DNA from 3 places in the Lentibacillus sp. L22 genome. Region 3 is predicted to be linked to each of the others. Evidence: riboswitches for the same ligand, from Rfam matches in the RefSeq annotation. Region 3 holds a riboswitch; each other region holds the start of a gene.
The links. A riboswitch is a leader RNA that binds a small molecule or an ion and turns the genes downstream of it on or off. The one in region 3 is predicted to bind S-adenosylmethionine.
Positions count from the first base shown of each region.

Region 1: it holds a riboswitch for S-adenosylmethionine, as region 3 does, so the genes downstream of both, ABRT01_RS01410 (phosphoadenylyl-sulfate reductase) here and metK (methionine adenosyltransferase) in region 3, are expected to answer to the same signal.
Region 2: it holds a riboswitch for S-adenosylmethionine, as region 3 does, so the genes downstream of both, ABRT01_RS07230 (methionine ABC transporter ATP-binding protein) here and metK (methionine adenosyltransferase) in region 3, are expected to answer to the same signal.

Region 1 is NZ_JBFNXI010000002.1:98,357-103,338, forward strand. It holds gene ABRT01_RS01405 (assimilatory sulfite reductase (NADPH) flavoprotein subunit) at 1-1,573, opposite strand, end outside; gene ABRT01_RS01410 (phosphoadenylyl-sulfate reductase) at 1,673-2,407, opposite strand; SAM riboswitch class I at 2,514-2,615, opposite strand; gene ABRT01_RS01415 (IclR family transcriptional regulator) at 2,780-3,541, opposite strand; gene ABRT01_RS01420 (CaiB/BaiF CoA transferase family protein) at 3,648-4,868, opposite strand; gene ABRT01_RS01425 (acyl-CoA dehydrogenase family protein) at 4,977-4,982, opposite strand, start outside.
Region 2 is NZ_JBFNXI010000010.1:62,909-67,890, forward strand. It holds gene ABRT01_RS07205 (acyl-CoA dehydrogenase family protein) at 1-276, shown strand, start outside; gene ABRT01_RS07210 (arsenate reductase family protein) at 581-937, shown strand; gene gcvH (glycine cleavage system protein GcvH) at 1,134-1,517, shown strand; gene ABRT01_RS07220 (toprim domain-containing protein) at 1,652-2,005, shown strand; gene ABRT01_RS07225 (thioredoxin family protein) at 2,016-2,330, shown strand; SAM riboswitch class I at 2,545-2,653, shown strand; gene ABRT01_RS07230 (methionine ABC transporter ATP-binding protein) at 2,805-3,836, shown strand; gene ABRT01_RS07235 (methionine ABC transporter permease) at 3,826-4,494, shown strand; gene ABRT01_RS07240 (MetQ/NlpA family ABC transporter substrate-binding protein) at 4,510-4,982, shown strand, end outside.
Region 3 is NZ_JBFNXI010000031.1:25,906-30,887, reverse strand. It holds gene asnB (asparagine synthase (glutamine-hydrolyzing)) at 1-848, opposite strand, end outside; gene metK (methionine adenosyltransferase) at 978-2,177, opposite strand; SAM riboswitch class I at 2,340-2,448, opposite strand; gene ABRT01_RS12985 (hypothetical protein) at 2,628-4,013, opposite strand; gene pckA (phosphoenolpyruvate carboxykinase (ATP)) at 4,901-4,982, shown strand, end outside.

The DNA of each region.
Region 1 (4,982 bases), on a different contig from region 3:
TTAGGTAACCTTCCTTCAACCAGTTTTGCCATTCGACTTGATAAAGGAAGTCACTAGTAAAATGTTGATCGCCAAAGAATAACCACGTTTTCCCTTTTGCTTCTAACTCTTCTCGTTCTTCCATAAAAGCCCGGTAAGGCGCGACTCCCGTACCAGGTCCAACCATAATCACGGGAACATCTGGATCGGCAGGAAGCTTAAAATTCGGATTATGCTGAATATAAACCGGTAATCGATCACCAGGTTCCAATCGTTCAGCCGTCTGAAGCGAACAGACACCAGCTCGATCGCGATTATGGGCATGATAGCGAACCGTTCCAATCGTTAAGTGAACTTCATCCGGATTTGCTTTATGGCTGCTTGTAATCGAATAAAGTCTTGGTGGTATCTTTCTAAGAATCTGTACAAATTCGCCTGGTGTCAGCTCCCGTGTTGGCGGAAAGTCATTGATCAAATCAAGCAAATCCCTGCCAACAAGATAATCTTTCAACGTTTCCTCCTGCCCTGGTGCAACTAAATCCACCAACTTATCATTTCGGAAAATCTCCGCCGCTTTTTGCATGAGTGGTTTTGTCAGACAGGTAATTTCCAGGTTTTTATGCAATGCATCATAAATCGAACGAATATCACCTTTTTTATTTACCGGTACAGTTTCTTCAGGATCCCAGTTCATCTCGTGGATCAGTTGATTTACCAGAATTGGATCGTTTTCCGGGATGATCCCTACACTATCACCCGGTTCAAAGGAAAAATTAGACCCCTCCAGTGATAATTCCAGATGACGCGTTTCTTTATTTGATCCGCGACCATTCAAATTGAGATTTTCCAAGATTTCTGCCTGAAATGGATTAGTTCTGGAATAGGTTGGCAGATCATGTTCTTGTGTTTGACTCCCCACCTGTTGGGTATGTGCATCGTCCGATTGCGGAACGGCTTTTTTCGCTTCACACACTTTTTCTAATACACCGTTTATCCATTCTTCTGCGGGTTCATCAAAATCAACATCACAATCAACCCGTGGATGAAGTCTTTCCCCACCTAACTCCTCCAACCGTTTATCAAAATCTTTCCCTGTTTGACAGAAAAACTCATAGGACTGATCCCCCAAGGAAAGTACCGAAAAACGCAAATCCTTTAGTTTCGGTGCTTTTCTGCTAAACAAATATTCGTAAAAGGAAACGGCATTATCTGGAGGATCTCCTTCTCCATGCGTGGCTGTCACAATCAGCAAGTCTTGCACATTCTTCAACTTTTTTACTTTAAAGTCATCCAGGGCCGAGCAGGTTACCTTAAAACCCTGCCCCTCTATTTTTTTAGTTAGCTCCTCTGCCAACGTCTGCCCATTACCGGTCTCGGATCCGAATAAAATGGTTACTTCTCTTAAAGCGGGTTGGTCGATATTGGTTGGTGCTTGCTCCTGATTTGGCACCGTCAACCCGTTTTGTACTGTCAGAGAAGCTGCCAAATATCCGCTCAGCCAAACTTTTTGCGTCTCTGTCAAGGTTGGAAGCAGACGTTGCAAAATATCGGTTTGTTCTTGACTAAATGGGCTATTGTTTACTTGTAATTCCAAAACAAATTCACCTCACAATAAACATAATTATATTTATTAAATGTATCGCTTTACTAAGGTTTAAAACAAACAGTGTCATTAGCCATTATATCAATAAGGTTACTGTCCGTTACTGCCTGGCAAATGCAATCCACACTCTGTTTTATTAAATCCTTGCCATCTGCCTGCTCTGGGATCATCAGAATCCGTTACTCGTGACGTACAAGGAATACAACCAATGCTTGGATATCCCTGATCATGTAGTTCATTATATGGCAAATCATTGTTTTTGATATACGCCCATACATCATCCCACGTCCAATGAATAAGCGGGCAAATCTTAATTGACTTGAAACGTTGATCCTTATTCACAAAATCAGTATGTTTACGACTTGCCGACTGCTCCCTGCGAAGACCGGAAATCCATGCAGGAGCGCCTTGTAAAACATCTTCCAGTGGTTTTATTTTCCGAATGAAACAACATTGATCCGGATTTCGTGTCCATAAGGCAGAACCATACTCCGCCGCTTGTTCTTCCAACGTTAGCTCTGGCTTTTTTAATTCAATGCGAAGATCGGGATATTTACCTTTTACCTTATCAATCAAATCATAGGTTTCTTGAAAATGAATCCCTGTATCTAAAAAAACAACGCTTGCATCTTGTTTCACCTTTGAAATTAAATCAATTAATACAATCCCCTCAGCACCAAAGCTACAAGCATAAACAACACCATCTCCGTATGAATCGTAAGCCCATTGTAAGATTGGAGATGCCCCTTGTGTCTCGTCAACCGGGTGAAAATCTTTAAAAGGGTCACCAGGAAAATTGTCGTACGTAATCGGGGACTTTTCCATTTATCATCCCTCCATAATAATTTGAGGTGAAAGTCGTGTATATAACCAGCCCCCCTCCAGCTTTGGAAGAAGAAGGGGGCAGAACTTAAATCCTAACCTAGCTCCCTTCTTATCTTTCAGACTATGTCTGCAGGATTTGGCACAGTGTTTCATACAACCTGTTGCCGAAGCTTCACCGGGCCTTTCCCTCCACCTCTCATGATAAGAAAACTTAAAATCAAACTAACTTTATAGGAATTGTATATTATTGAAAAAATGATGTCAATACTTATTTGAAAAATGGGCTTTAGGACACATAAATGTTTCTTTTTCCAATCTCTGTTCTGTAAAAAATAATGGGGCAGGAAATCCGATCCCCTGTCCCATCTATACTTAGTCTTGCTTGTATCCTAAAACATAAGAAATCTTAGCCGCCCCTTCCATCACTTTTTTTGCTACTTTGTACTTTTGCTTTTCATCATAATGATTTAAAGGAATAACACAAGTAATACAACCAATCACCTTTTGTGTCGAATCAAAAATTGGAGCGGCAGTACCTGATGCACCCGCCAATCGCTCACCTAAAGTAATCATATAGCCTTGTTCGCGTATTAGCTTTATTTCATCACAAATTTGTTCCTGTTCATCAATGTCAACCGCCTCTTTTTCAAAAATCCTCTGAATTTCATCATCATCCAAGTGAGCCAATACGACCTTTCCGCTTGCCGCAATATGGATAGATTGCAACACACCGATTTCCAGAACATATTGCAAAGGATTTTGGCTGTGTACGCCCTCAACAAAGGAAATCTTCCTATGCTGTGGATGATATAGTCCTAAATAGACAGATTCAGTAATCGTGGATGAAATTTCCTCCATGAATGTTCTGGCAACCTGTTTGATTTCTACTTGTGACGATATAATGGAAGCCATTCGAACGAGTTCGGGCCCAATGGTGTATTTTCCGGTTTGGGCGGATATACCTAATATGTTTTCATCTCTTAACGTTTTTAGATTACGATGCAAGGAGCTTACCGGTATTTCCAGATAACGTGCCAGTTCGTTTACTCCCCAGTCTGATTTTTCATCGGTAAATGCTCTGATGATTGCAAAAGCTTTGGAAATGACATTTGGATTAAAACGTGAATTCACCATATCGTACTCCCCCCCCCATATTAATAAATATTATGGGCTAGAAAAAAGGAACTTTCAACCAAATAGTCGTAGTGAACTGACCTGCATCTACTGGCCTCCTTTACCCCTAAATAGCCCCTTCTTCTTTTAATTGATCTATATCTTCTTTGGAAAGACTCATCTCTTGCTGCAAAAATAGTTCAGTGTGTTCTCCCAAAAGTGGGGGATGTTTTTTAATCGAAATTGGCGTTTTAGAAAAAATGACTGGATTTCGCACTAATTTCACCTTACCCAAAGTAGGGTGTGGTATTTCTTCAACCATTTTTCTTGATTGAACTTGCGGATGTTCAAACACCTCTTTTACATTATTGACCGGACCCGAAGGCACTCCTTTTTCCGAAAGTAGTGTAAACCATTCATTTGCATCTTTCCAAACCATTATTTTTTGTATCTTGTCTGTTAATTCTTCCCGATTTTGAATGCGTTTGGCATTTGTTTTAAATTTAGCCTCTTTACTCCATGAAGGCATGCCAAGTATTTCGGAAAACTTCTGAAACTGCCGATCATTCCCGCAGGCCACCATGAGAGGTTTATCCTTGCATTGAAATACCTGATAGGGAACAATATTGTTATGATTGTTCCCTACTCTTTTGGAAACATTCCCCTTCATTAAATAACTACTCGCGACATTTGCTAGAGAGCTAACTTGCACATCCAATAAAGAAATGTCAATCTGTTGACCTTCACCGGTTAAATCTCTAATCCTTATTGCTGAAAGAATACTAATTACTGTATATAATGAGCTCATAATGTCTACTACTGGCAGCCCGACACGTGTTGCTTCTCCATCTGGTTGACCAGTTACATCCATTAAACCGCCAACCGCCTGCAAAACCGGGTCAAAACCAGGTTCTTTAGCAAAAGGACCTGTTTGACCGTATCCAGTGACTGAGCACATAATTATTTTTGGATTGACCTTTTCCAAAGCAGAATACGCTAATCCTAAACGCTCCATCGTACCTGTTTTAAAATTTTCTATTACCACATCAGCATTTTTGACAAGATCTAAAAAAAGTTTTTTTCCCGACGCCTTTTTTAAATTCAATGTAATCGCTCGCTTATTACGGTTTGCCGATAGATAGTATGTACTTTCATTATCAACAAAAGGCCACCAATCACGAATACTATCGGTACCTCCTGGCGCTTCCACGCGAATCACATCGGCTCCTAGATCACCCAGTATCATCGATCCAGCCGGTCCCGCAAAAACCCTCGACAAATCAAGAACCCTTATATCCTCCAACGCTTGCTTCATTGTAAATTCCTCCTTATCTGATTGGGACAGCATATATCTAATGGAATAGTTCAGTTCGACGTTGTCTCTCCCCCTGTCCCACCACACACTCCATGTAAACGTTTTGGCAACAAAGGAAACATTTCTTGTCCACGTCCGACTCTATTG
Region 2 (4,982 bases), on a different contig from region 3:
GAGGCAGCTATTCTACGTACAGAAAAAGCGATCAACAAATCAGGAGAAGAACAAAACAAACAAAAACTGCTTTATACGCAAGTCTATGTTCAGGAGGCATTTAATCGGATTGAAGCAGATGCCAAAGAAACATTAATTGCTGTTGAAGAAGGCGATACATTACGAATGATGCTGTCATCGTTACGTAAATTAACGCGCCACACACCAACCAATGTAATTGCCAAGAAGCGTGAAATTGCTAAAGGTATTATTGAAGAAGAAAAATATTTTGTATAAAGTAGTGTTCGTTAAATGAATTCGGGTATAGCTGTTCCCGCCGAGAAGAGAATTTGGGGGGGACTGTTTTTTCGGAATTCTGGCAGTATTTTTGTCGAAATCTCCCTATGATGATCCACCAAATGAGTTTTTTAACTGAAGAAGGATAAAATGTGAAAACCCTCCTGCTGTAATCTGTAGCAGGAGGGTTTCAAATGGTTATATATTTAACGGTAATATCCAGTAATTGCGCTTTCTTCGACTATGTACATCTAATTTTGTTATAATATATGCAATCAAAAAAGGGTGCAAAGGAGTGGTTCACATGGCATTGACATTCTACTGGTATCCAAAATGCGGTACCTGTAAAAAAGCGAAAAATTGGCTGGATGAACACAATATAGATTATACAAGTATACATATTGTGGACAACCCGCCATCACAGGAAGAATTGATGCAATTGATCGAGAAAAGCGGGTTGCCTGCAAAGAAGTTTTTCAATACGAGTGGCAAGAAGTATCGGGAAGGAAATTTCAAGGAAAAAATTAAGGATGCAAGCACCGAAGAAATGGCAGAAATGCTCGCATCCGATGGCATGTTGATCAAACGGCCGATCGTCACGGATGGACAGAATGTAACGGTTGGATTTAAGGAAGAAACTTTTCAGGAAAATTGGTTGTAAAATTAAAGTGAAATACTAGAAATAAACGAGAATACCTAGTATAGTAATATTGCAATGAATAAAGAGGATGTTCAAAAAGTCCGGTAAAAATGACCTCAGACTACTGTTGACGTTACAACAGGACGCCCTAAGACCTTAGCTGATCTTGGTCCTTTTTATACTCCTTTTTGAACGCACTTTAACGGAGGGATTTTCAATGAGCTTACCAGAAGAATTATTATATTCAGAAGAACATGAGTGGGTAAAAAAAGAAGACGATAAAGTCAGAATCGGAATTACAGATTTTGCCCAAGATGAATTAGGCGACATTGTTTTTGTTGAATTACCAGAAGTTGGTGACGACATCGAAGCAGATGAGCCTTTCGGAAGTGTGGAATCGGTAAAAACTGTTTCAGAATTGTATGCGCCAATTAGTGGTAAAGTTGTTGAAGTAAATGATGATTTAGAGGACAACCCTGAATTTGTGAACGAATCACCATATGAAAAGGCGTGGATGATTGTCGTTGAACCATCGGATGAATCAGAAATGGATGACCTGCTGTCGGCTAAACAATACGAAGAAGTAACGCAGGAAGACTAATTTCCACAAATGAATAGTACATGTCAGAAGGCTGGCTTGCACCGAAAAAGAAGGTGTATAGTCAGCCTTATTCACATCATAAGATGGTAATAGGGAAGCTTTTTGCTTGAATTGGTAAGGAGTGCTATGGGATCATGACAAATGAATCGGATAAGGTGATTATTGTTGAAGGGTTAACCGATAAAAAGCAAATCAAAAAAGTCATCACAGAGGACCTGGAAATTGTTTGTACGAATGGAACGCTGGGTGTGGAACGGTTTGATGAACTATTATATGCGTACGATTTGGATAATAAAGACGTATTTATTTTAGTTGATGAGGATGATTCAGGGATCAAGTTACGCAAACAATTGGCCCGGGAACTTCCGCATGCCAATCACTTATATGTCAGTAGTGAGTACCGGGAAGTAGCAACAACGCCCGAGCAGGTACTTGCGACAATTTTGGTTAGCAAAAGCATTGAGGTTAATCCGATATTTTTAATTTAGGGTGATCGTATTGCAGCAATTTACAGAAGAAGCAAAAGCAAAAGAGAGTTATTTTCTATATATTTTCACCCCGTTGTGTGGTACGTGTAAACTGGCCAGGACGATGCTGGATAAGATCGAGTCTGTACATCAGGAAAATATTTTTTACGAAATGAACGCCTCAATAAATCCGGAGTTTATGCAGGAATACAAGATCGAAAGTGTTCCGTGTTTGTTCATCAAACAAGATGGAAAAATCAAGGAGCGAGTTTATGCATTCCGCTCCATTGCCAATATTTATCACTATTTGCTTGAATATAAACCGGAATTGTTTGCGACATCATAATTCAACGAGGCTCTGGCAAACAAGTGGATCCAGCATGGACAAAGGGTATAAGGACAGGGTATCCATATTCTTATATTGCCTTTTGCAGGCGGTTGATCTACCAACCAATTGATGTAGGATAATTGGGAATTAGCGAACTATTGAACTTCATATTGACACTAGTGATTTGCAATGCTAATATTTAATTTATTATTAACAGCAATATATGATAAATCTCTTATCTTGAGCGGTGGAGGGACTGGCCCTGTGAACCCGCGGCAACCTTCAGGCAATTCGTTTGAAAGGTGCCAATTCCTGCAGAGTAGTACTTTGACAGATGAGGGAACTTAGAAGACATTAAAAACGTCTTTCTGTTCCCCGCAGAAAGACGTTTTTCCGTTATGTGGGGCATAATATAATCATGAAAATACAGATGATTTAAGTTTGTTTCCTGTATGGTTTGCCCTGGAAGGATTTTAAAAGGAGGACTATTTCTTGATTTCGATTGAAGGGTTGAGCAAAATTTTCTCATCATCCAATAATGAGCAAATCACTGCTGTGAATGAATTAACGTTAGATATACAAGAAGGCGAGATATTCGGGGTGATCGGATATAGCGGGGCGGGAAAGAGTACGTTTGTCAGGCTGCTGAATCGGCTGGAGGAACCGACGAGCGGACGGATTGTTATCCATGACCACGATATTACCGAGATGAATGCGAAACAGCTTCGGGTTGCCAGACAAGAAATCGGTATGATCTTTCAACATTTTAATCTGCTTTGGTCACGGACGGTCAAAGACAATATCGCATTTCCGCTGGAGATTGCAGGTGTTCCAAAGGACAAGCGTGACAAGCGGGTGAAGGAATTAATCAATCTTGTTGGTCTTACGGAACGCGAGAATGCTTACCCATCCCAGTTAAGTGGTGGACAAAAACAGCGGGTGGGAATTGCCAGAGCGCTTGCAAATAACCCGAAAGTATTATTATGTGACGAAGCAACTTCGGCGTTGGATCCGGAAACAACCGATTCCATTTTGGACCTGTTGGTGGATATTAATAAACAGCTGGGATTAACGATTATCTTAATCACCCATGAAATGCACGTCATTCGCAAAATTTGTAACCAGGTCGCTGTCATGGAAAAAGGAAAAATTGTGGAGCAAGGCGATGTGTTGGACATATTTTTGCGGCCGCAACAGCAGGTAACGAAGCGTTTTGTTGAACAGGTGATGGGGACAGCAGATGAAAATGAAGGTGTAACAGATCTGATTAACACATATGAGCATGGTAAAATTGTTCGTCTGCATTTTATTGGGGAAACTGCCAATCAGGCACTCATCAGCAAGGTGGCCAAGGAGTTTTCCATCGACGTAAATATCCTGCAGGGAAAAATTACGCAGACACAGGCAGGAGCCTATGGAACATTGTTTGTTCAGATGATCGGCGAAACGTCTGAATTGAACAAGGCGCTCCGGTTTATTCAGGATACCTCGGTAGAAGTGGAGGTGTTCCGTGATGCTGACTGATTTATTTCCTAATTTGAATATGGAAGATTTTTGGGATGCGACCTATGAAACATTTTATATGACCTTATTGGGACTTCTTGGTACATTTATTCTGGGAATTTTACTAGGGTTGCTCTTATACCTGACAGCTAAAGATGGGATATGGCAGAATAAATTTATTAACCTAATTGTTGCTGCTGCTGTCAATATCTTTCGTGCGATCCCATTTATTATTTTGATCTTTTTGTTATTCCCATTTACCGATTTTTTACTAGGAACGATTCGCGGCCCCAATGCTGCATTGCCTGCCTTAATTATCGGGTCGGCACCGTTTTATGGCCGATTAGTTGAGATTGCTCTAAAAGAAGTGGATAAAGGTGTGGTTGAGGCTGCAAAATCCATGGGGGCAAAAACAAGAACAATTATCTTTCGCGTCTTACTGCCGGAATCGATGCCTGCTTTGATTTCCGGATTAACGGTGACCGCAATTGCGTTAATTGGTTATACGGCAATGGCTGGAGTAATTGGCGCTGGAGGATTAGGTAATTATGCCTATTATTTTGGTTTCCAGCGACGTGACTTTGATGTTGTCCTTGTTTGTACTGTGGCAATTGTTATCATTGTATTTATTTTTCAGTTCATTGGCGACTTTATTTCCAATAAATTAGATAAAAGATAGAGAGGGGAATTTTTGATGAAAAAGGTTTTTATACTTCTGTCTGCAATACTGGTACTTCTTTTAGCGGCTTGTGGCGGTGGTTCCAGTGAGGGTAAAGATGAAGACGGTAATACAACCATTAAAGTGGGTGCAACAAGTGTCCCACATGCCGAAGTATTGGAAAAGGCGAAACCGATCTTGAAAGAAAAAGGGATTAATTTAGAGATTGAGGAATTTCAAGATTATGTATTACCTAACGATGCACTTGCTGATAGTGATCTGGATGCGAATTATTTTCAAACCATTCCCTTCTTAGAACAAGTGATAAAAGATACCGGCTACGATCTGGATTACATTGATGGCATTCATATTGAACCAATGGGGATTTATTCAAAAGATATTAAAAGTCTGGATGACGTCAAAAATGGTACAGAAGTGATTATGAGTAATTCAGCGTCAGACCATGGACGGATACTGGAATTATTTGAAAAAAGTGGCTTAATCAAGCT
Region 3 (4,982 bases):
ATGTTCGGATTAAACTCCCGTGCCATCGCGACAATTAATGTAGAATCAATGCCACCGGATAAAAACGATCCAACCGGTACATCACTTCGCATATGCACATTCACCGAATCATACATCACATCTTGAACCCGCTTAATCCAATCTTGTTTGTCCATTAAGACAGGGTTAAACGATGCATGCCAATATCTTGTAAAGTTGATTGATTGCCCTGGTTTTTTCACAAAATAATGTCCTGGTTCCGCTTTTTTAATGCCGGCTGTCATCGTATATGGTTCCGGTACAAACTGAAAGCTTAAATAATGTTGCAATGATTCATTATCAACTTGTTCCGTTTCCGACATCAATGAAATACTTTTCTTCTCAGAAGCAAAAATTGTACCTTCTTCTGTTTCTTTATAGAACATTGGTTTAATGCCAAACGGATCACGTGCACCATACAACGTTTCATTTTCCTTATCCCAGATCAATATGGAAAACATGCCACGTAAATATTGAAATGCCTGTTCTTTATGTTTGGTAAATAGTGCGGCAATGACTTCTGTATCTGATTCCGTTGTAAATGTATAGCCTTCTTGACGTAGATCTTCCCGAAGTTCAACATAATTATAGATTTCACCATTGAAAATAAGCCATATTTTTTCATTTTGATAGCTGAGTGGCTGCTGACCACTTTCGATATCGATAATGCTTAAACGTCTAAATCCAAACGATACATAATGATCGTGAAAATAACCCTCGTCATCGGGTCCACGATGGGTTATAATGTTATTTTGCCGCTCAAAGGCCTGTATTGCCGTTTCATTTGGCAACCCCGGCTTATTGCGAATCATTCCGATAAATCCACACATTGGCTTTAGCCTCACTCTCTTGCTCTCGTAATCATATCTTTTTGAGTATATCACAAACGATGACCTATTTCGATAAGAATATCGGCTCAAAAAATATATAATAATAACGAAAAGTCATACCAATTGTTCTTATATCTGTACCAATGCTTTTAATTCCTCAACTTTATCCGTCTTCTCCCATGGGAATAGGATGTCGGTTCGGCCAAAATGTCCGTAGGCAGCTGTTTTTTTGAAAATAGGCCGTTGTAAATCAAGCATACGAATAATGCCGGCTGGGCGTAAATCAAACAATTCTCGAACCGCTTCAACCAATCTTTCTTCATTAACTGTTCCCGTGTCAAACGTGTTAATGGCTATCGATACTGGTTCAGCGACACCAATTGCATACGCAAGCTGTACTTCACATGTTTTGGCAAGCCCGGAAGCAACTATATTTTTGGCAACATAACGGGCGGCATATGCTGCGGAGCGATCCACTTTGGTTGAATCTTTACCACTAAATGCACCGCCGCCATGACGGGCATATCCTCCGTATGTGTCAACAATAATTTTCCGTCCCGTTAATCCGGCATCCCCTTGTGGACCGCCAATAACAAAGCGGCCTGTTGGATTAATGAAATATTTCGTTGTTTCATCCAGCAGGTATGCCGGAACGACTGGGCGAACGACATACTCAAGCAAATCCCTTTCAATTCGTTCAGTTGAAATATCCTGGTGATGCTGGGTGGAAATAACGATTGTATCCACTTTTACCGGATTATCCTGGTCATCATATTCTACTGTTACCTGGGTTTTCCCATCCGGTCTCAAGTAATCAAGTGTGCCATCTTTTCGCACGTCCGCCAAACGTTTTGCCATTTTATGCGCCAACGAAATCGGCATTGGCATGAACTCTTCTGTTTCATCACAGGCAAACCCAAACATCAAGCCTTGGTCCCCGGCACCGATCGCCGCGATTTCCTCATCCGACATTCGGCCTTGCCGTGCTTCCCAGGCGGTATCTACACCCTCGGCAATATCGGGCGATTGTTCATCAATCGCTGTAAGTACAGCACATGTTTCCGCATCAAAACCATATTTTGCTCTGGTATAACCGATATCTTTAATCGTTTGCCTGACTATTGCCGGAATATCCACATATGTGCTCGTCGTTATCTCGCCAGAAACCAATACCAAACCGGTTGTTACAGTGGTTTCACAAGCGACACGGGCGTTTGGATCCTTTGCTAAAATTTCATCCAAAATCGCATCCGAAATCTGATCGCAAATTTTATCAGGATGCCCTTCCGTGACCGATTCGGATGTGAATAAACGTCGATTTGCAGCCATAGGCCAAATCTCTCCCTTTAATTTTGGTACGGAACTCATCATTATTGATTATCATACATGTTGTTCAAACATCTTGGATGATGCATGTTTTTAATTGAATACAATTTCCTTAAAAACAAAAAAAGCCTTTCCCGTATGGAGGAAAGGGTTCGTGGCCTTTCGCTCTTATTGTTCAAGGAATTATCCTTGCATCAGATTAGCACCTTTTCACACGTTTGTGATGGTTGCCGGGTTTCATCGGGCCTGTCCCTCCACCAACTCTGAATAAGAGAGTCCGTTCGTCATTTATCGTAACGAAAACACCTGTTTATGTCAATGTTTTTATCCGTTATTCTGTTGTATCATAGAAGCCCTATGAGCCTTTGGGATCTATTTATATTTAAGTCACCAACAATAATAGTGACAATTAAAAAATCTTACAAAGGGGCTTGATAGTAAAATATACGGTGTTTACATATATTTAATATCTACTGAGTCTAGGAACTCTGCCACTTTATCATCATCTAAAGGGGCTACATCCATCTTTTCAGTATTATCCGTTAAATACTGAGTGTATTCCTGCATATCCATTCCTTCCTCCTCTTGAATAAATTCCTCTGGAGGAAATTGTGAAGGAATTGGGTAAATATTAATGGTTCCATCTCCATTACTTGAATAAGTAATAATACCATTTGCTGTCATGTCTGAAGTTAGAATCACAACATCTTCTGGATAATTAGAACTTTTATCAACGTGAGGATTAATAGGCGTCCCCACTGATACCTTGTTAACATTTAGTTCTGTAATATCCTGTACTTCCATAAACTGCATCCAGACACGAGCATATTCAATTTCTTCTTCTGAATAACTGTCTAAAGAAGCTGTTTCTTTTTTATCGTTTTGATCTAGTTCTGAATCCTCCTCCTTATCATTGGACTTGTTACTATCTTCTTTCTGATCAGTTTCTTCACTAAAGTGCCCTTCTATAGCCTCTTCAACAGTTGAATCCTCCAAATAGTCACTTTCGTCTGCCTCTATCCCACCTACGTAAACTTCTACATGATCTATATTATCCATATTGAATGGGACTGAGTCTAATGCCTCGACATTTTTAACCTTTCCAGATTTAAGAACATGATCATCTTCTAGATCCTCTGTATCTAAAACTGTTCCCAGCAGTTCCCCATCTTCATCGTAAACACCAATACCTGCATAGTACTTGGCGTCTCTGTCATCTTTATTTTCAATATTAAAGGTAATATCTGCATCAGTAACAGGAATGTCTTCCCTCCCCTGAATCGTTCCTTCAGACATATCTTCTTTTTTCCATTCTTCCGGTTCCTGTAATTCTCCCATTGGATTAATAGAATCTTTATCAAGCTCAATGTTTACTAGTTTATCCGCTGATATTGGCTTAGCTTCATAATCAATTTCTACGTGGTCTAATTCTTTGTATTTGTCCTTGTAGTCTAAATATAAATTAATAAAGCTTTTTTCATCAACATCCATAACAACTGGAGCAATAGCCGTACTATTAAAAATATCTTCCTGACCAGTATTTACTTCTATAGCCTTATCTTCATCATTAAACAGTGTAATTTCCACATCAGAGATAATTACAGGTGTTTCACCCTCATTTTTTAAAGTCCCATATACCCCAAGTGCGTCCATACCAAAGCTATCATTGAAAAACTTTTTATGGAATAGATCCGCAGTTACTACTTTAATTTCTTTTTCATCTTCCTGTTTTTCTGTATCTGATTTTGTATCCTCTTTATCTTCTTCACTATTTCCACATGCAACTAATACCATTGACAACAACCCCGCTAACAACATCATCATTAATTTTTTATTCATTTTTCCTATCTCCCTTTATTTTACGCTTCGGTGAAACTCCTCCAGTACAATCCGGTCTTTATACTTTATCCTTATCATTGTAGGGAACATATGTCAATGATCCTGGTTAGAACTTTCAATAAATTATCTAGGCTTTGTTTTTATGTACATGCTTCTAGTTACCCTTGTTCTGGCATTCAATTTAGTAGCTTTTTACAAATGAATATAATCACTTAAACGTTCACAACATTATAGTCATGGCAATAACCAATAAATTCTCCTTACAAACCAATGTAATTTAGATATGGTTTTTCTCCATTGTCTTGTTTAATCTCCCATCTTCCAAAAAGTCTCAATAAGCAAATTTGAACAACAAAAACCAACTCCCTTTTTAATGGAGAATTGGTCTGAAGTTAACTAAATATATGTACGCGTAATTGAAACTAACTCTCAAGGATATTGACATCAAACAGGCATTTTACCTTTACAACCCTTTTTAATCCTGTCCCTCCGCCAAAACCGAAGAAAGGAGTTCATTTACCATTAAACGTTCTTTAACTTTTGGTCGATTCCCATCAGGTTGATATCCGCTTTTTTAGGTTGATACTCCCCCTGTTTTCGGTTGATTCCGTCTTTTTCAGGTTGATACACCCGCACTTTTGGTTGATATCCGCCTTCTGAGGTTGATATCCCACCACTTTTGGTCGATTCCCGCTTTCTAAGGTCGATATCCCTCCGATTCTAACCGACACTTGCTTTTCCTGGTTGATGTTCTTCCGCTAATTCAACATTTCAAAGAAAATTAATACATTAGTATGGACTATATGAATTAATGTGTTATACTAATAATCAAACTTGAAATTTGACATATCGTAAGTATAACTTACACCAAAAGGAAGGTGGCTCACATGAAAGCGATGGAACGATCAACACTGGCCGATAAACTATTGGCAGAAGGAAATATCCTGCAAAACCTGTCTGTTCCAAGAC